One region of the Thermoanaerobacterium aotearoense genome, then DNA from elsewhere that is predicted to be linked to it. Evidence: riboswitches for the same ligand, from Rfam matches in the RefSeq annotation. Region 1 holds a riboswitch; each other region holds the start of a gene.
What was found. Region 1 has a riboswitch for S-adenosylmethionine ahead of GSH73_RS03325 (methionine ABC transporter ATP-binding protein). Riboswitches for the same ligand answer to the same signal wherever they lie in the genome.

Region 1 (6,325 bases):
AAAAAGATGGGATACAGTAAGACAGAGGATAAATCAAGCGATAGGGTATACTACTATGATAGGCATACCGGCAGCCGTATTGTTTGTAATGTTGCCTGATGAAATAGCTTCACTGCTTTACCCTAAAAGTCCAGGCGTCGGCGTACTTGTTAAGCTTATAGCTGCAGGAAGCATTTTTGCGTATCTTGAATCAATAGTCACAAGCATATTAAATGGGCTTGGAATGCAAAATTTAGTTTTGAGAAATTCTGCTATATGGACTGCAATCTCTGTGATTGCCATGTATTTATTAGTGCCTATACCAAGTTTAAGGCTTTTCGGGTACATTTACGGCTTCATATTCGCTGATGCCTTTGTCTTCTTTTTAAATTTTAAAGCATTAGTTAAGCTTACTAATTTAGAAATTGATTTTAACAATTGGTTCTTAAAACCACTTATAGCTGCACTTATAATGGGCATTTATGACACGATCGTTTATTTTAATCTGACTGCAGCAATTGCGAACGAATGGATTACAATGTCTATTACAGTATTATCGGGATTTTTAGTGTACATTATATCATGTCAACTTGTGAAGCTTCCATACTTGGAGGACTTAAACAGACTGATATTTTCCAGAAATAAATAATAAAACCCGCTTAAAACGGGTTTTTTCTCATGTTAAAAAGCTGGAACTATAGCGCCTTTGTACTTGTCTTCGATAAATTTCTTGACCTCATCAGAATTTAAGGCTTTTGCCAACTTTTGTATCGCTGGATCGTTTTGATTGTCCTCCCTTACGACTAATACATTAGCATAAGGAGAATTTTTGTCTTCCATAAAAATTGCGTCCTTTAGAGGATTTAAGTTTGCCTCTAATGCAAAATTAGTGTTTATAATGGCTAAATCCACATCTTGAAGTGTCCTTGGAAGCTGAGGTGCTTCAAGCTCTACAATTTTTAGGTGCTTTGGATTATCTACGATGTCTCTGGGAGTCTGTGTAAGGCCATTTGGATCTTTTAGCTTGATTAGTCCCTCTTTTTGCAGTAGCAGCAGTGCTCTTCCTTCGTTTGTAGCATCATTTGGTACAGCTACTGTTGCGCCATCTTTCAACTCATCCTTTGATTTTATCTTTTTTGAATATGCGCCCATCGGTTCCACGTGCACTTTGACTAATGGGACTAATTTTACATTATTTTTCTTTTCAAAGTCCTCAAGGTACGGAACGTGCTGGAAGAAATTTGCATCGATTTGCTTGTCGACAAGTGCAGTATTTGGCGTCACATAATCTGTAAATTCTTTTATTTCAAGATCTATGCCTTCTTTTGCAAGGATAGGCTTTACTACGTTAAGTATTTCTGCGTGTGGGTTTGGCGTTGCGCCAACGACTATTTTCGTCGTTTTATTAGAGCTATCTGCATTTGAGTTTGCATTGGATGCGGTGGATACATTGTTGGACTTTGTGCATCCTGATAAGATAAATGCAAATGTTAATATAAGCGTGAGAAATAACAATGATTTTTTCATTACATACCATCCTTTCATCTTTTATCAACTTTTTTTGCGAGATAGTTTCCTATTCTTTGCACGATTTCTACAAAGATTATTAAGACGATGATTGTGGCAATAAGCACATCTGTCTGAAACCTTTGATACCCATATCTTATAGCGAGATCTCCTAAACCACCTCCTCCGATAGCACCTGCCATAGCAGAATACCCTAAGATGTTTATCACTGTAAGGGTTATTCCCAGTACAAGCGATGGCAATGATTCTGGAATCATGACTTTAAATATTATCTGTGGTATTGAAGCGCCAACTGATATAGATGCTTCAATGACGCCCCAGTCTACTTCTTTTAGGGATGACTCTATAACTCTTGCCACAAATGGTGCCGCTGCAATGGACAGTGGCACTATGGCTGCAGTAGGTCCTATAGTTGTGCCAACTATAAGCCTTGCCAATGGGAAGATCGCGATTATGAGAATTATGAATGGCACAGATCTCATGACATTGATCACAGTACCTAATATCTGATTTAACTTTAGATTTTCCTTTATATGACCTTTATCAGTTATGACGAGTATTATGCCAAGAGGCATTCCTATGATTACTGAGAAAAGCGTTGAGAAAAATACCATGTATAAAGATTCCCAAAGAGGCTCTTCCATAAGCTGCCACAAGTTTAACAGATATTGCAATGCATTAGACGATACCATTTTTAAGCACCTCTATTCTAAGACCATTATTTTCTAAGAATTTTATCGCATCTTTTATGGAGTTTTCTTCACCACTTATTTTTATTAGGAGATTTCCTATTTGTGAGTTTTGCACCCTTTCGATATTTCCAGAAATGATATTAACTTCAACATCAAAATTTTTTATCATGTGGGATATGACAGGCTGATTGCTGCTGCTGTCAAAAAACGATAATCTTAAGATTTCCTCGTTTGGATTTTCGTCATCAAGCAATATATCTGGCGGAAGTTCAGCTATCATATCTTTTAAAAATCTCTTAGACGTTTCTGTTGAAGGATTTGAAAAGATGTCTATTACATTTCCTTCCTCGATTATTCTACCGTCTTCTAAGACTGCCACTTTGTCGCACAGATTTCTTATGACAGACATTTCGTGAGTTATCACCACGATTGTAATTCCGTATTGCTTGTTTATGTTCTTTAAAAGATTTAAAATGGATTCTGTCGTGGTGGGGTCTAAAGCGGATGTGGCTTCATCAGATAGAATTATGTCTGGGTTATTTGCTAAAGCCCTTGCAATGCCTACACGCTGTTTTTGACCTCCAGACAACTGCGAAGGATATGCGTATTTTTTGTCTTTTAAATCTACTACATCCAGCAACTCATCAACGCGCTTTTTTATGACAGAGTCGCTGACTTTCGAGATCTTAAGAGGAAATGCTATGTTTTCATACACTGTAGAGTTCATCAGAAGATTGAAATGCTGAAATATCATGCCAATCTTCTTTCTCATATTTCTCAGTTCTTTTGGCTTTAGCTTTGTCATTTCTACGCCGTTTATCAATATGCTGCCAGATGTGGGTTTTTCCAGCATGTTGATGCATCTTATCAATGATGATTTTCCTGCGCCGCTTAAACCCATTATGCCGTAAATTTCACCATCGCTTATGGTTAAGTTGATGTCTTTTAAAGCCACTACGTCTTTTCCGCTTGTGCTGTAAACTTTGCTTAAATTTTTTATTTCGATCAAATCTTCACCTTCTTTTCACAAATGTAATTTAAAAAAGCAATAAAAAAAACCTCCAATGAAAGAGGTTTCGTCCTCTCTCATCTCTCAGCAATCGCTGCAGGAATTGGCACCATTGCACATACGTGCCGGTTGCCGGGTTTCATCGGGCCAGTCCCTCCACCTCTCTGGATAAGAGAATAATTTCGTTTTTAGTTGTTAAAATGATTATATAGGATAGATGTTGAAAAGTCAAGCAAAATTTTCATTCGACAGTATTAAATTTTTGTCACAATGAATCTGACAGTGTATTCACAAGTTTGTGTTGATTTAGTTAATAAATTGGTTATAATTAAGATGAAAGATAAGTTAACTTATTAATAATTTGTCGTAGACGAAAGGACAAATATTTATGAAAGAGTTAAGTAGGCGCCAATTAGAAATTTTCAAAAGGGTTCTTTCGAAAGAAGTTTCCAGTCTAGACGATATCGTCGTTTTATACAAGTTAAGCAAAAGGACTGTTTACAGGGAAATAAATGCCATAAATGAGTATATAAAAGGATACAATTTAAGGCTTAAAAATGACGATGGTATATTAGTCTTAGAGGGAACTGATAGCGATATTGAAAAATTCAAATTTGACGTAATAGGGTATAGGCCAAGCATTGATGCTGACAAAAGGCGAAAATTGATATTGTCTGAGCTTTTGCAGATGAAAGAACCTGTAAAGCTTGAGTACTTTGCTAAAGAGTACAATGTGACTACTGCGACAATAAGCTATGACATCAAAGAGATTGATAAGTGGCTAAATAAGCAAAATGTTACAATTGTAACTAAACCTGGCGTTGGCATATACGTAAAAGGCGATGAAAGCAATATAAGAAGGGCTATAATAAATTTTTTATACGACAATGTAGAGACAAAAGACCTAATTGAGTTTTTAAATAAAGGGTACAATAATATAAACAAGCTTAGTGAAGACATAAATGATAGATTACTCAGGCTTATAGACTACGATACGGTTCTAAAGATAGAAAAGGCCATACAGAAATTGGAGAAGTCTCTTGATTACGAGTTAGCCGAAAGCTCCTACATGGGGCTTACAGTGCATTTGGCATTGGCTTTAAAAAGAATAAAAGAAGGCGAAAAGATAAAAATAGGTACTGAAAGCCTTTATGAGCTTAAGAAGTCAGATGAGTACAAGTTTGCGGAAATGCTCGCTGGATTTCTGGAAGAAGAATTTGATATTTCTATTCCTGAAGATGAAATCGGTTATATAACGATTCATTTACAGGGCGCAAGATATAGGGCAAATACCGAAGACGTAAATGACGAGCTGTTAAATGAAATACTGCATGAAATGATCAGTGTTGCAGAAGATGAATTTGGCACTAATTTTAAAGACGATACGATGCTTTTAAGTGGTTTAAAGACGCACTTAAGGCCTACTATTTTCAGACTTCGCATGGGCCTTGCTATTAGAAATCCGTTAATAAAAGACATCAAAGAAAGGTACAGCGGTTTATTTGAAAAATGCATATCTATTGCAAATGTGATTAAAGACAAGCTTAATGTTGATGTGCCTGATGACGAAATTGGCTATATTGCGATGCATTTTGGTGCATCTATGGCAAGAAAAAGTGACAAGACGAAAAGGCACAATATCTTAGTCGTATGTGCCAGCGGCATAGGAACATCCAGGATGCTTCTGTCAAAGCTTCAGATGTTTCCGCAATTAAACATTGTAGATACGGTATCAAGCTTGAGAGTCAAAGACTTTAAAGACAGAGATGATATTGACTTGATTGTATCTACAATTCCAATAGATGTAAAAGACAAAGAGACCATAATAGTCAATCCGCTTCTTTTAGATGAAGATGTGAAAAGGCTGAAAGACGCCTTAAACACAGATTTTATAATGGACTTTTCGGAGAAAAAAGTCATAGGCGACAGATACAAAGAGTTGGAACACATTGCATGGTATGGCAAGAGAATAATTGAGCTGTGCGATTCCCTTAAGCTTAAAGATGTGTATGGCAAGAACTCGAAAGCCATCATAGATTCTTTCTTAGAAGATTTTGCTGGTAATGATGGAATTAATAATGAGAAGATAAAGCAGATAGAAGATAAGCTTCTGGGTAGAGAAAGCCTCGGAAAGATTATACTTCCAGGAAAAGGATTTGTAATCTACCACTGTACAGCATCTGATTTGATTGAGCCAATCCTCATCTTTGGAAAAGTGAAAAGCGATGTCAAGATGAAAAATTTGATTAACGAGTATGAAACCATAAAAACGGCTTTTCTAATGGTCGCACCTGATGATGACAAGATGTGGATAGAAATACTTGGCGATTTAAGTGTTTCGTTTATTGAAAGCAAAGACTTGGTAAAAAATCTCAATGAGATTGATAAAATTGATGAGGCGAAGGAAATTGTCAAGAAAGCCTTGATGGATAAGTATTACGATGAAATAAAAAGAAATCTTGTAGGTGATTAAAATGTTTAGTATTTCGGTAAAACAGCGAAAAATTTTCTATACGATGCTGTCTTTAGTGTGGATTGCAACTGCTGTGTATTCTATGGTAAATGATACATTTGCACATGGCTTAGAGATTCTCTTGTTTGGTGCATTTTTCATTGCGGGAATTGCTCTTATACAAGCATACATGATAAGGATGCTTAAATTATATGACAAAAATTTAAAAAATGAAATAAAAAAGAAAAACAAAAAAAGGAGGTAATTTACTATGGCTATACATGGTGTTATATTGTGCAGTTGGGGTGCTACATCAAGCGCATTAGCCAAGAAAGTGACTGATGAAGCAAAAAAACAAGGTTTAGATGTGACAGTAGATGCAGGAGGCACAGGCGAATTCAAGAAGAAAGCTGAAGAATACGATGTTGCTCTTTTAGAGCCACAGGTAAGGCATTTAAAGAAAGAAGTAGAGACAATAGCCGAGAAGTTTGGCATTCCTGTTGACATCGTTGATATGCAGGCTTTTGCACTTATGGATGCAAAAAAGATATTGAATCAGATCATCGAGCTTGCTAAGAAAAATGGGAAAGATGCGTAGGAGGTAATAAGATGAACGAAAGACTTACTAACAATTGGTTTATGAAATGGATGGAGTCATCTTTGATG
Region 2 (6,325 bases), 110 kb from region 1:
ACCGCTTGCATATTTAACGCCTATTGTGCTATATCATCACGAAAGATTAGATGGAACTGGCTATCCTTATGGACTAAAAATCATTCCATTTGGCTCTCAGATCGTGGCAGTATGCGATTCCTTTGATGCGATGACAAACGATAGGCAATACAGAAAAGCTAAAAGCACCATTGAGGCAATACGTGATTTAAGAGAGTGTGATGCAAAGTACAACCAAATGCTTGTTTCCGCATTAGAAAATGTGGTTAAAACAAACAGCCAAATTTTTGAAAAAGAAACTAAAAACAATGGAATCGCCATTTAATTTATGCTATAATAAAAGTAGCGGAGCGTACAATTTTTATAAAAACCGCGGCTATAAATATAAATATACAAGCCGCAAAGCCCGGAGGATACTCCGGGCTTTAAAATTATTGTTTATTGAAAGCAAGTTTTTTCAGTATTTCAGCTCTATCAGTTCTCTCCCATGTAAGATCGAGGTCTGTGCGGCCAAAATGTCCATATGCTGCAACTTGTCTATAAATAGGCCTTCTTAGATCAAGATCTCTTATGATAGCAGCAGGTCTTAAATCAAATACTTTTTTAACTATTTCAGATATTTCTTCGTCAGGTATTTTTCCAGTGCCAAATGTATCTACATTGACTTCTAACGGTGTAGCTACGCCTATTGCATATGCCAATTGAACTTCACACTTTTCAGCAAGTCCAGCAGCCACGATGTTTTTAGCTACATACCTTGCAGCGTACGCAGCAGACCTGTCTACTTTAGATGGATCTTTGCCAGAAAAAGCGCCACCGCCGTGCCTTGCATATCCACCATAAGTGTCTACTATTATCTTTCTTCCCGTAAGGCCGCTATCTCCTTGTGGTCCACCGACTACAAATCGCCCTGTCGGATTTACATATATCTTCGTGTCATCATCAATAAGCTCTGGTGGAACAATGGGTTTTATTACATACTCTTTTACGTCATTTTCAATCTTATCATGATCCACATCTGGTGAATGCTGTGTCGACACAACGATTGAGTCAACTCTCTTTGGCACATCGTCAACGTACTCAATCGTCACTTGTGTCTTGCCATCAGGCCTTAGATAATCTAAAGTGCCATTTTTCCTTACTTCCGCTAATCTGCGGGCAAGCCTGTGTGCTAATGATATTGGAAGAGGCATAAGCTCAGGCGTCTCTGTGCATGCGTATCCAAACATCATCCCTTGGTCTCCAGCGCCTTGTTCTTCAAGCTCATCGTGGGAAATGCCTTTTTTTACTTCCAGTGCCTTATCAACTCCCAATGCTATATCTGGAGACTGTTCATCTATTGAAGTAAGCACAGAACATGTATCAGCATCAAAACCGTACTTTGCTCGAGTATACCCTATCTCCTCTATGACCTTTCTTGCGATTTTTGGTATGTCGACGTAGCATTTTGTAGATATTTCCCCCATCACCAATACCATACCTGTTGTAACGGCAGTCTCGCAGGCTATCCTCGCATAAGGATCATTTTTTAAGATCTCATCTACAATAGCATCAGATATCTGATCGCAAATTTTATCTGGATGTCCTTCAGTAACTGATTCTGAAGTAAAATACTTTTTCATCTGTATCCTCCTTTTTTAAATCACATAAAAGACCTAAAACAAAATAAAACCTCTCCAAAAGAAGAGGCACATCCACCCTCATCTTTCAGAAGTAAACTTCTGCGAGAATTAGCACCTTGTCGTAAGACAGGTTGCCGGGCTTCATAGGGCTCTTCCCTCCACCTCTCTTGATAAGAGTTTCGCTTATTTAACTTTAAATATAATATCACAGTGCAACTAATAAGTCAATTGAAAATTAAAAAAGTGCTTGATGGCAATCAAGCACTTTAAAGTTGATATATGATAATGAAGGGGTTTTATGCCTTTTAGAAAACAACAAACTTATCTCTTGGAGCACCACAAACCGGGCATTTTTCTGGAGCCGTATCAATTGCCGTATATCCGCAAACAGGGCAAATGTACACTTTAGAAATAGCTATGTCTTCATTTTTAAGTGCAGCAGCTTTTGCATCTGTATACATCTTTGCATGTAGTTTTTCAGCTTCAAGAGCATAATTGAAGCTTTTATCTGCAGATTTTTCTTCCTGCAAATCTGCTACGGCTTTATACGCAGGATACATTTCTTCTACTTCAAATGTCTCACCTGCTATAGCCTTGTCAAGGTTTGATACTGTGTCTTTTACCTCTCCCAGTGTCTTGTAGTGATTTGTGGCATGGACTAATTCGGCATAAGATATGGCTCTAAAAAGCTTTGCTATGTTTGGCTTACCCTCCTTTTCAGCCACATCAGCAAAAATTTGATACCTCATGTGAGCCTGGCTTTCACCTGCGTAAGCATCGCTTAGATTTTTTGTCGTCATTTCTCTCATTTCAAAATCTCCTCCTTTTTTAATCTAATACTTTGTCCCCTGGTTTCCAACCAACAGGGCAAGCATGACCTGTTTGAAGTGCATTAAGCACTCTCAATATTTCATCGACATTTCTGCCGATTACTGGCTCATGTACAACTTCATAATCAACAATTCCTTCGGGGTTAATGATAAATGCGGCTCTTAATGCTATGCCGGCATCTTCGATGAGAATGCCATACTGCTTTGTGACTTCCTTGTTGTAATCAGATAAAAGCGGAAAATCAACGCCACCAAGGCTATCTATCCACGCCTTATGTGAATAAACACTATCTGTGTTGATGCCTAATAGTTCAGCATTAAGTTTGTCAAACTCCGGCTTCATCCTATTAAACTCCGGTATCTCAGTTGAACATACTGATGAAAAATCCAGTGGATAAAAGAAAAGCACTACCCATTTTCCTTTATAATCACTTAAAGATATTTGACCTTTTGTGCTATCTAACTTAAAGTCAGGAGCTTTTTTACCTACCAACGACATATGTACCCACCTCTCATCTATTCTTAGTCAATTATCACATCGGATAAGCTATTAATATTTTATTTCTATTAATAACTATTTTCCCTTCACAAGTATTATTATACATCATTTATTTTTTAAGTCAATAGGATTTGGAAATTTTTTTATCGATGTTTTTGAAAATTATCGTGGATAGAAAATTTTGAAGAGAAAATAAAAAAAAGGCCACTTAGCCTTCTATTCATGGTGGAGGGAGATGGATTCGAACCATCGAAGGCACCAGCCAACAGATTTACAGTCTGCCCCCTTTAGCCACTTGGGTATCCCTCCATGATTATTTTATTTTAATGCGTAAAAAATATTCACAAATAGAAATGGTGGTCGCAATAGGGCTCGAACCTATGACCCCCTGCTTGTAAGGCAGGTGCTCTCCCAGCTGAGCTATACGACCAATCATGGTCGGGGTGGAGGGACTCGAACCCCCGACCCCATGCTCCCAAAGCACGTGCGCTACCAACTGCGCTACACCCCGGCGTCTCGCGACATATTTGATTATAGTTTAAATCTATTAATTTCACAAGATTTATTATTCCTCATTTTAGCCGGTTTATATCAGTTAATTTGGCATTTTTTCGATGTTTTTCGCTTATACTCCATTTATCTTTTATAATCATTATACGCAATTTAGGCAATAATAATATTAGTTTTTATTTTTATTTTATGAAATTGTAACACGACTGTAATATACAAAAGGTACAATATGGTTATATGCTGCTGATGATAAATTTTCATAAAAACATTTGAAAATACATAGGAGGGATTTTTTTGAAATACCGAAAAGTTATAAGCATGTGTCTATCTTCAATAATTATTTTTTCATCGATTTTTATGAATGGTATTGCTGCAGATGCCTACACCGTAATAACTTCAAATGAAAGCCAGCAAATATTAAGTAGAGGAGTTACAGAAAAAAACATTACATATTTCACAACAGATGGTTTCATCAATATCAATGTGTTAGATGTGGACTTAAGCGACAATAATACATCAATATCCACTATCTTTAATCCATCGGGTTTTAAAGACAGAATGGATGTGGAAGACATGGCAAATGGCAACGGTGCTATAGCCGCAGTAAACGGTGATTTTTTTGACACGAAGCAAGGGTTTATCGTAGGAGCATCAGTCAAAGATGGAAATCTTTTAACCGTTCCATACTATCAGGGAAATTATGCTACATTTGCCATAGATAAAAACAACGTGCCATCAATAGGCTATTGGAAAAGCACTTCTCTTAGCATAACACTCCCTGACGGCAGTCAAATTCCTGTAAGTGCCTTAAACAACGTAGGCTCCATAGGTAGCGGAACGTCTTGCGTCATATTTACAAAGGACTGGAATGATGAGACGCCCGGCCTAAGCGACAGCTATAAAGATCTTGTTGAAGTATTAGTTGACAAAAACAACAGCGTCTTAGAAGTAAGGCAAGGTGAGGGTCCTGTAGCAATTCCTGACGGAGGCTATTCCATAGATGCAACAGGAGATATCGCAAAGGTTTTATCAAATTTAAAGCAAGGAGATAAAGTCATCAAAAACATCTCTACAGATCCTCCATTTGACAACTTTAAGATGGCTGTTAGCGGAGGAACCATTTTGGTGCAAAACGGTTCAATACCATCGCAATTTACCGACAATGTGGATGGCATATACGCAAGGACAGCTATAGGATATACCGAAGACAAGAAGCACGTAATAATAGCAACAGTTGACAACGCCAACACGAGAGGGATGACAGAAAGTGAATTAGCGCAGCTTATGTTAAGCTTAGGAGCTTATAATGCTATGAACTTAGACGGCGGCGGCTCAACACAAATGGCTATAAGACCTTTAGGAGATAGTCAAGCAAAGCTCCAAAATGAAGTTCCTGGTTTCGAAAGAAATGTAGCCAACGGAGTTGGAGTATTTAACACAGCACCAACAGGAAATCTATACGCCATAAAAGTTGAAGCAGATAGCCCAAATATCTTTGTAGGCACCCACAGAGCGATCACTGTAAAAGGATATGATGCAAATTATCAACCAGTAAAAATCGATCAAAACTCCGTATCATTCTCTATAAGCGGCATAGCAGGAAGATTTGATGGAAATGAATTTATTCCTCAAAGTTCAGGTGACGGCGTGATAATAGCAAGAGTAGGCAATGTGACTGGTACGCTGAAAATAAAGGCTTTAGATGCTATAGCAGACATAAGATTTACACCTTATTCTGTGAACATAGATAAAGGTACAACTACATCAATATCAGTCATAGGAAAAGATATAAATGGCTATAGAGCACCTATAGAAGACAGAGACATAAGCTGGACTGTTTACAACAATGTAGGCACTATTTCAGATGGCATCTTCAAAGCAGCAAACAACGATCTATCTGGTGCTTTGTCGGCAAATATAAATGGAAAAGTAGGAAATTTAATGGTGAAAGTCGGGCAAGGATCAGATTTTGATGCGTCACAGCTTCCAAAACCATTGAACTTTGAATCTATTGACAGCAAAAACAAGGAAGTAAGCGTCAGCAACACCAACGATTCGTTTAAATTCATGGTATTTGGAGACACAGATTACAATACGCTTTTGAAGCTTCAAATTTCCTTAAAAGCCGCCAGCATAGCCAATAAAGACTATCCTTTAGTAGTTTTTACAGGAGATGTAAATGACAAAGTCTTAAAATCACTTACGATTCCGTACATAAAAGCAGGTAATTCTTATGGGGTATATGACTTTAGAAATTCAACATTTATCATGTTGGATGATACTAATGGAGGTTTGCTATCATCCAATAAAGATCAGTGGAGCTGGTTTTTAAACACATTAAACAGTGTAAAAGGAGATAACCTATTTGTAGTTTTGCCAAAGCCTGTATGGGGCTCCGATGGATTCAAAGACACTAAAGAAGCGCAACTGTTCGAGGACACGCTGCAAAAATTCAGAGAAGATACAGGTAAAAACGTCTGGATAATATATAACGGCGACACACCTTTTTATACGACATTGAATGACAACATAAGGTATATATCTAATTACGGAACAAATAATGGCGGTGGAAGTATGGACATATACAATGACGCCAGATACATTTCAATAATGGTAAATGGAAAAGACATTTACTATCAAGATAAAAATCTGTTTACAAAATAAAGATGCGCTAAAAGCACATCTTTATTTTGATGTATTTTTCTCATCAAAATACTTTTCTACAATGCTCTTTAAAAAATCTATATCCCCTTCTGACAAATGCTTTTTAAGTATATCCATCATTTCATAGCTTTCTTTTTCTGTCACACCATCTTGAGACATTTTCATGATCTCACCTATGCCTGACGGACCTAATTTCATCAATATGCCTATAGCCTTAGATT
Region 3 (6,325 bases), 1.2 Mb from region 1:
TTTTTATAACTATCTTTAGGATAGAAAAGTAAACAAACTATAAATCAAAGTATGGTTTACACATGAACCATACTTTATTATTTTTGTTTTACAGTTAAAATGATATAATATATTAAGAATACATCGGCAATTATTTAGGTTGGGTGATATTAAAATATAGAGATGTGATGAGTGTGGATAAGAAAACCGTTGTCAATATACTTAATGAAATAGGGCTTTTATTAGAATTAAAGGGTGAAAATCCTTTTAAGTCGAGAGCGTATTATAATGCTGCTCGTACAATAGAAGTCCTTGATGACGATATTGAAAAATTAATAAAAGAAGATAGATTAAAAGATGTAAAGGGTATAGGTGATGCGATTAATAAAAAGCTTACTGAGCTTGTTACTACAGGTAGACTTGAATACTACGAAAATCTTAAAGCATCAATACCTGAGGGCCTCATTGAGATGTTAAAAATACCAGGTCTTGGACCTAAAAAGATAAAAACATTGTATGACAAACTTGATATAAAGACGGTTGGTGAGCTGGAATATGCCTGTATTGAAAATAGACTTGTAGAATTGCCGGGATTTGGTGAAAAGACGCAGAAAAAAATCTTGGAAGGCATACAATTTATAAAACAGTTTAGTGGTAAGCATCTATTTATGGATGCATATATAGAGGCTACATCATTAAAACAATACCTTGTTGATAGTGGATTGACAATAAGATGCGAGATTGCTGGAAGTTTAAGGCGAAGAAAAGAGATAGTTAAGGACATAGATGTTCTTGCTACCACAGAAAGCCCTGAGAAGCTTATGGATGTATTTACAAAATATGAAGGTATAAGGGATATTGTAGCTAAGGGTGAAACTAAGACCAGCATAACATTGAGATCTGGCATAAATGTAGACTTAAGGGTTGTCAAAGATGAAGAATTTCCATATGCATTGCACCATTTTACAGGCAGCAAAGAGCATAATACAGCTATGAGGCATAGGGCAAAGCAAATGGGAATAAAGATGAACGAATATGGTCTATTTAAAGATGAACTGCCTATTAAATGCCGTGATGAAGAAGAGATATTTAATAGTCTCAATTTATCGTATATTCCTCCAGAACTTCGTGAAAATATGGGTGAAATTGAAGCAGCGGAAAAAGGGCTACTTCCAGTATTAATAGAGGAAAAAGACATCAAAGGGGTTTTTCATGTACATACGATATACAGCGATGGTGCAAATACACTTTTTGAGATGGTGAATGCGGCAAGAGATCGCGGTTATAAAATCATTGGTATCACAGATCACAGTAAATCTGCATTTTATGCGAATGGACTTAAAGAAGAAGATGTTTTAAGGCAATTGGATGAAATAGATGAATTGAATAGCAAATACAGTGATATAAAGATATTAAAAGGCATAGAATCTGATATATTAAGAGATGGCTCTCTTGATTATGACGAAGATATATTGAGAAGATTTGACTTTGTCATCGCATCTGTTCATTCCAACTTTAAAATGAACAAAGACGACATGACAGAGAGAATAATAAAAGCTATAAAAAATAGATACACAAAAATCATTGGACACATGACAGGGAGACTCCTCCTTGCAAGAGATGGTTATGACATCGATGTGTATAAAGTTATAGATAGTGCTGCTGAATATGGCAAAATAATTGAAATAAATTCGAGCCCTTATAGACTGGATATTGATTGGAGATACATAAAATATGCAAAAGAAAAAGGTGTAAAATTTGCAATCTGTCCAGATGCACATAGGATAGAAGGGCTTGATGATGTAAAATATGGTATAGGCATTGCTCGTAAAGGCTGGCTTGAAGCGAAAGATGTGATAAATACGTATGATTTTGATGAATTAAAAATGGTTTTAAAATAAAATTCCAAGAAAACATATTGACATTAATGATTTAAAGTGTTAATATAAATAAAAATAAAATAGAATATGAAACCTCTTATCAAGAGTGGTGGAGGGACTGGCCCGATGAAACCCGGCAACCGGCATATATTATGCGTTTGGTGCCAAATCCTGCAGGGAAACCTGAGAGATGAGAGGAGCGGCGTAAATTTAGCCCTCTTCTACATCGAAGAGGGCTTTTTAATATTCTAAAAAAGTGAAGAGGGGTGAATTGTAAAGAAAGAGCATTTCAATTTTTTAAAATTAAATTAAAATAGAGGAGAGATTTAGATGAGTGAAGAAAGAAAGTTAAAATTTGACACATTGCAGGTACATGCGGGGCAAGAACCAGATCCAACTACAGGTGCAGTGGCAGTGCCAATTTATCAAACATCGTCGTATATATTTAAAGATACTGAACATGCCGCTTCTTTATTTAGCCTTAAAGAACCAGGTAATATTTACACACGAATTATGAATCCAACTAATGATGTATTTGAAAAGAGAATAGCAGCCTTAGAAGGCGGTGTTGGTGCTGTTGCGACAGCTTCTGGCTCTGCTGCTATAACATACGCTATTTTAAATATAGCAGGTGCAGGCGATGAAATAGTATCTGCCAGCACATTATACGGTGGAACATACAATCTATTTGCTTTGACACTGCCTAAACTTGGCATTAAAACGACGTTTGTAGATCCAGATGATCCAGAAAATTTTAGAAGTGCAATAACAGACAGAACAAAGGCATTGTATATAGAGACAATAGGAAATCCCGGGATAAATATACCTGATTTCGAGGCTATAGCGAAAATAGCCCATGAGAATAAAATACCACTTATCGTAGACAATACATTTGCAACGCCATATCTCTTCCGTCCGTTTGAATACGGAGCAGATATAGTAGTACATTCAGCTACAAAATTTATAGGAGGCCACGGGACGTCAATAGGCGGAGTAATAGTAGATTCAGGAAAATTTGATTGGGCAGGAAGCGGAAGATTCCCTGAATTTGTAGAACCAGATTCCAGCTACCATGGACTTAAATACGTTGAATCATTTGGACCGGCCGCATATATTACAAAGTTAAGGGTACAGCTTTTAAGAGATACTGGTGCATCATTAAGCCCGTTCAATGCATTTTTGTTTTTACAAGGATTGGAAACTTTGTCATTAAGAGTCCAAAGGCATGTAGAAAATGCACAAAAAGTAGCAGAATTCTTGGCAAAAAATCCAAATGTGACGTGGGTAAACTATCCCGGGCTTAAAGAAAACAAATACCATGAACTTGCAAAGAAATACTTGCCGAAAGGTGCTGGAGCGATATTGACATTTGGAATAAAAGGTGGAATAAATGCTGGAATCAAATTCATAAACAGCCTTGAATTATTCTCATTGCTGGCTAATGTTGGTGACGCAAAGTCTTTGGTAATTCATCCAGCAAGCACGACACATTCCCAATTAAGTGAGGAAGAATTGGCATTAGCAGGTGTAACTCCTGACCAAATAAGACTTTCGATAGGCATAGAAGACATCGACGACATATTGTATGACCTTGACCAAGCACTTAAAAAAGCAGCAGAATAAATATTATAGAGCTTTCTTCACAATAGAAGAGGGCTCTTGATATTTTTTAGCAAAATAGATATTTTTCACAAGATCTTCACATTTTTAAGGTAATATTAAAATATAAAATTGTAAAGGAGAGATTAATTATGAGTTTAGTAAAACGCATATCTAATATTTTTAGAGCTAAAGCAAATGACATAGTAGAAAAGATGGAGGATCCTGAAGACACTTTAAATTACTCATTAGTAGAGATGAGAGAAAATTTATCTAAAATAAAAAAATCTATGATAGATGTGGCAACATTAAAGAAAAAATTAGAAAATGAATTAAGCGGCATCAATATTAAAATATCAGAATACGGCAAAAATGCTGAATTAGCTTTAGAAAGCGGTAGAGAGGATTTAGCAAAAGCGTCAATACAAAATAAAAATGATTTAATAGAAAAAAAGACAAACCTTGAATCACAGATAAAAAGCATAGAGGAGCAGCTTAAGAATATAGAAAAAAGTAAGGAACAAATGGAAGACAATTTAATAAAATTACAGAGCAAAAAAGAAGAACTTATCACTATGAAAAAAGTATCGGATGCACAGGTAATGATAAAAGAAACGCTGACAGGTATTGCAAATGATACAAGTGATTTAGGTGAAAGAATAAGAAATGCAGAAGAAAAAATTAAAGAAAAATATGCAAAATCACAAGCCATTGATTATATGGTTGATGCAGGCATGCTTGATAACATATTAGATGATGAAGATAATGTAGAAAAAGAATTAAAAGAAATTGAAAAGCAAAAAAGAGCTGAAGAAGAATTTGAAGAACTTAAAAAGAGAGTAGCTGCAAAGAATCAAGCAATTAAGGAGTGAGCTATAGTGGGATGCGGCGGAAGAGGTTTTTATAGGTTCTTTGACTTAATTGATGATTTTGGATGCTGTGGAAATAGAGGATTCTACCATGAAAGACATTACGAATACGACAAATACGATGAAATGATAGCTGTAATAGATAGATTGTACGCAGAGGGTAAAATAGATACTGAATACTACCAAAGATTGAGGAAAGAAGCTGCTATTGGCAATCTAACGATGGACGATTTAATGAGAATTGAGATTAATAGCCAAAAGAAATTAAGCCGTGAATACAAAGATATAGATCCAGAATTAAACAAATATTATGATAAGTTGAATCGAATTGATAAGGCCAAAGAAGAATCAGAGAAGATAAAAAATGATTTATTATCAGAGATTGAGAATTTGAAAAGAAGATCTGAAAGATTAGAGAAAGCTGCAGAAACGATGATTTCTGTAGACGAGGCTTCAACAAAAGATTATATTAAAGAAAAAATAGAAATTGAGAGTAGAATATCGACTCTTGAAAAGAGAAAACAAGATCTTGAAAAAGATATTTCTGACATAGATGAACTTAAAAATGAGTTAAACCTTAAAATCCTTGAATTAAAATCATTAAAGCAAAGAGACATGCTAAATGACTTAAAATTTGATATAAAGGATATGAATAAATAAATAGAACTCTAAAAGGGTTCTATTTATTATTGCAATATAGGGAAATATATTGTATAATCTAATTGATAATGAATTTCAAAATCAAAGAATTGTAAAAATAAGTTTACATTTCTTATTGCTTTATTGAATTCATAAAAAACTTATGTATAAGGGGTGCTTAAATGTCTTTAAACGAAAACGAACTTACACTATCTCATGAATTTGAAGGATCAAAAAAGAAAAAATCTGCTATTTTATTACTACTTGCAACAATAGGTCCTGGGCTTACTGTCATGTTAGCAGATACTGATGCAGGATCTATTATAACATCGGCGCAATCTGGTGCAAGATGGGGTTATAGTTTGTTGTGGCTGCAATTTTTACTTATCCCGATTTTGTATTTTGTGCAGGAGCTTACAACGCGTATTGGAATAACAACTGGTAAAGGGCATGGTGAATTGATCAAAGAAAAGTTTGGTGCAGGTTGGGCATGGTTCTCAGTTTTAACACTTGTGGTTTCTGCTATAGGTGCTTTAGTCACAGAATTTTCCGGCATTGCCAGCGTTGGCTTATTGTTTGGCATACCGAAGTGGATAAGCATATCACTTGCATCAATCTCCTTAATATTAATAACAGGCTTTGGACGTTATACTATTGTTGAACGCATAGCTATATTTATTGGACTATTTGAACTAAGCTTTATACCAGCGGTTGTACTTGCACATCCCGATACTTCGTCAATAATAAATGGGATTATCGGACAGAAGCCTTTCTACGATGAATCTTATAGGCTTCTTATAGCAGCAAATGTTGGAGCGGTAATAATGCCTTGGATGATATTTTACCAACAAGGCGCTGTGATAGACAAAAAATTAACAGAAAAATCCATAAGGTTTAGCCGAATTGACACTGCTGCCGGCTCAGTTGTGACTCAGGTAATCATGGCGGTTGTACTTGTATTAACGGCTGCTACTATTGGACGGATAAATCCAAATGTTTCACTTACGAATATTCAGCAGATTGCTGATTCACTTATACCATTTGTAGGTCAGGTTGGTGGCAAAATCTTATTTTCAGCAGGTATTATCGGTGCTTCCTTGATAGCAGCTGTCGTTGTTTCATTGGCAACTTCATGGTCGTTAGGTGAAGTTATGGATTTTAAGCGAAGCCTTAATTCATCGTGGAAAGAAGCTCCAATATTTTATGGATTATATGCTGCAGGCATTATTGTTTCCGCCATTATCGTTTTATCAGGAGTACCCCTTGTAACATTGACAATTTCGGTTGAAATAATGAATTCGTTGCTTTTGCCAATTGTCCTTGGTTTTTTGATAGCACTGGGATGGAAGGCATTACCTG

Region 2: it holds a riboswitch for S-adenosylmethionine, as region 1 does, so the genes downstream of both, metK (methionine adenosyltransferase) here and GSH73_RS03325 (methionine ABC transporter ATP-binding protein) in region 1, are expected to answer to the same signal.
Region 3: it holds a riboswitch for S-adenosylmethionine, as region 1 does, so the genes downstream of both, GSH73_RS09720 (homocysteine synthase) here and GSH73_RS03325 (methionine ABC transporter ATP-binding protein) in region 1, are expected to answer to the same signal.

What each region holds. Positions count from the first base shown of each region.
Region 1 is NZ_CP047602.1:684,448-690,772, forward strand. It holds gene spoVB (stage V sporulation protein B) at 1-628, shown strand, start outside; gene GSH73_RS03315 (MetQ/NlpA family ABC transporter substrate-binding protein) at 661-1,506, opposite strand; gene GSH73_RS03320 (methionine ABC transporter permease) at 1,521-2,198, opposite strand; gene GSH73_RS03325 (methionine ABC transporter ATP-binding protein) at 2,185-3,207, opposite strand; SAM riboswitch class I at 3,282-3,382, opposite strand; gene GSH73_RS03330 (BglG family transcription antiterminator) at 3,596-5,680, shown strand; gene GSH73_RS03335 (hypothetical protein) at 5,682-5,924, shown strand; gene GSH73_RS03340 (PTS sugar transporter subunit IIB) at 5,931-6,257, shown strand; gene GSH73_RS03345 (PTS sugar transporter subunit IIC) at 6,269-6,325, shown strand, end outside.
Region 2 is NZ_CP047602.1:577,608-583,932, reverse strand. It holds gene GSH73_RS02755 (HD-GYP domain-containing protein) at 1-304, shown strand, start outside; gene metK (methionine adenosyltransferase) at 411-1,601, opposite strand; SAM riboswitch class I at 1,677-1,778, opposite strand; gene GSH73_RS02745 (rubrerythrin family protein) at 1,907-2,410, opposite strand; gene GSH73_RS02740 (peroxiredoxin) at 2,430-2,930, opposite strand; tRNA gene GSH73_RS02735 (tRNA-Tyr) at 3,154-3,239, opposite strand; tRNA gene GSH73_RS02730 (tRNA-Val) at 3,285-3,360, opposite strand; tRNA gene GSH73_RS02725 (tRNA-Pro) at 3,366-3,441, opposite strand; gene GSH73_RS02720 (phosphodiester glycosidase family protein) at 3,735-6,104, shown strand; gene GSH73_RS02715 (hypothetical protein) at 6,126-6,325, opposite strand, start outside.
Region 3 is NZ_CP047602.1:1,933,085-1,939,409, reverse strand. It holds gene polX (DNA polymerase/3'-5' exonuclease PolX) at 174-1,880, shown strand; SAM riboswitch class I at 1,954-2,056, shown strand; gene GSH73_RS09720 (homocysteine synthase) at 2,190-3,482, shown strand; gene GSH73_RS09715 (PspA/IM30 family protein) at 3,611-4,330, shown strand; gene GSH73_RS09710 (coiled-coil domain-containing protein) at 4,337-4,987, shown strand; gene GSH73_RS09705 (Nramp family divalent metal transporter) at 5,149-6,325, shown strand, end outside.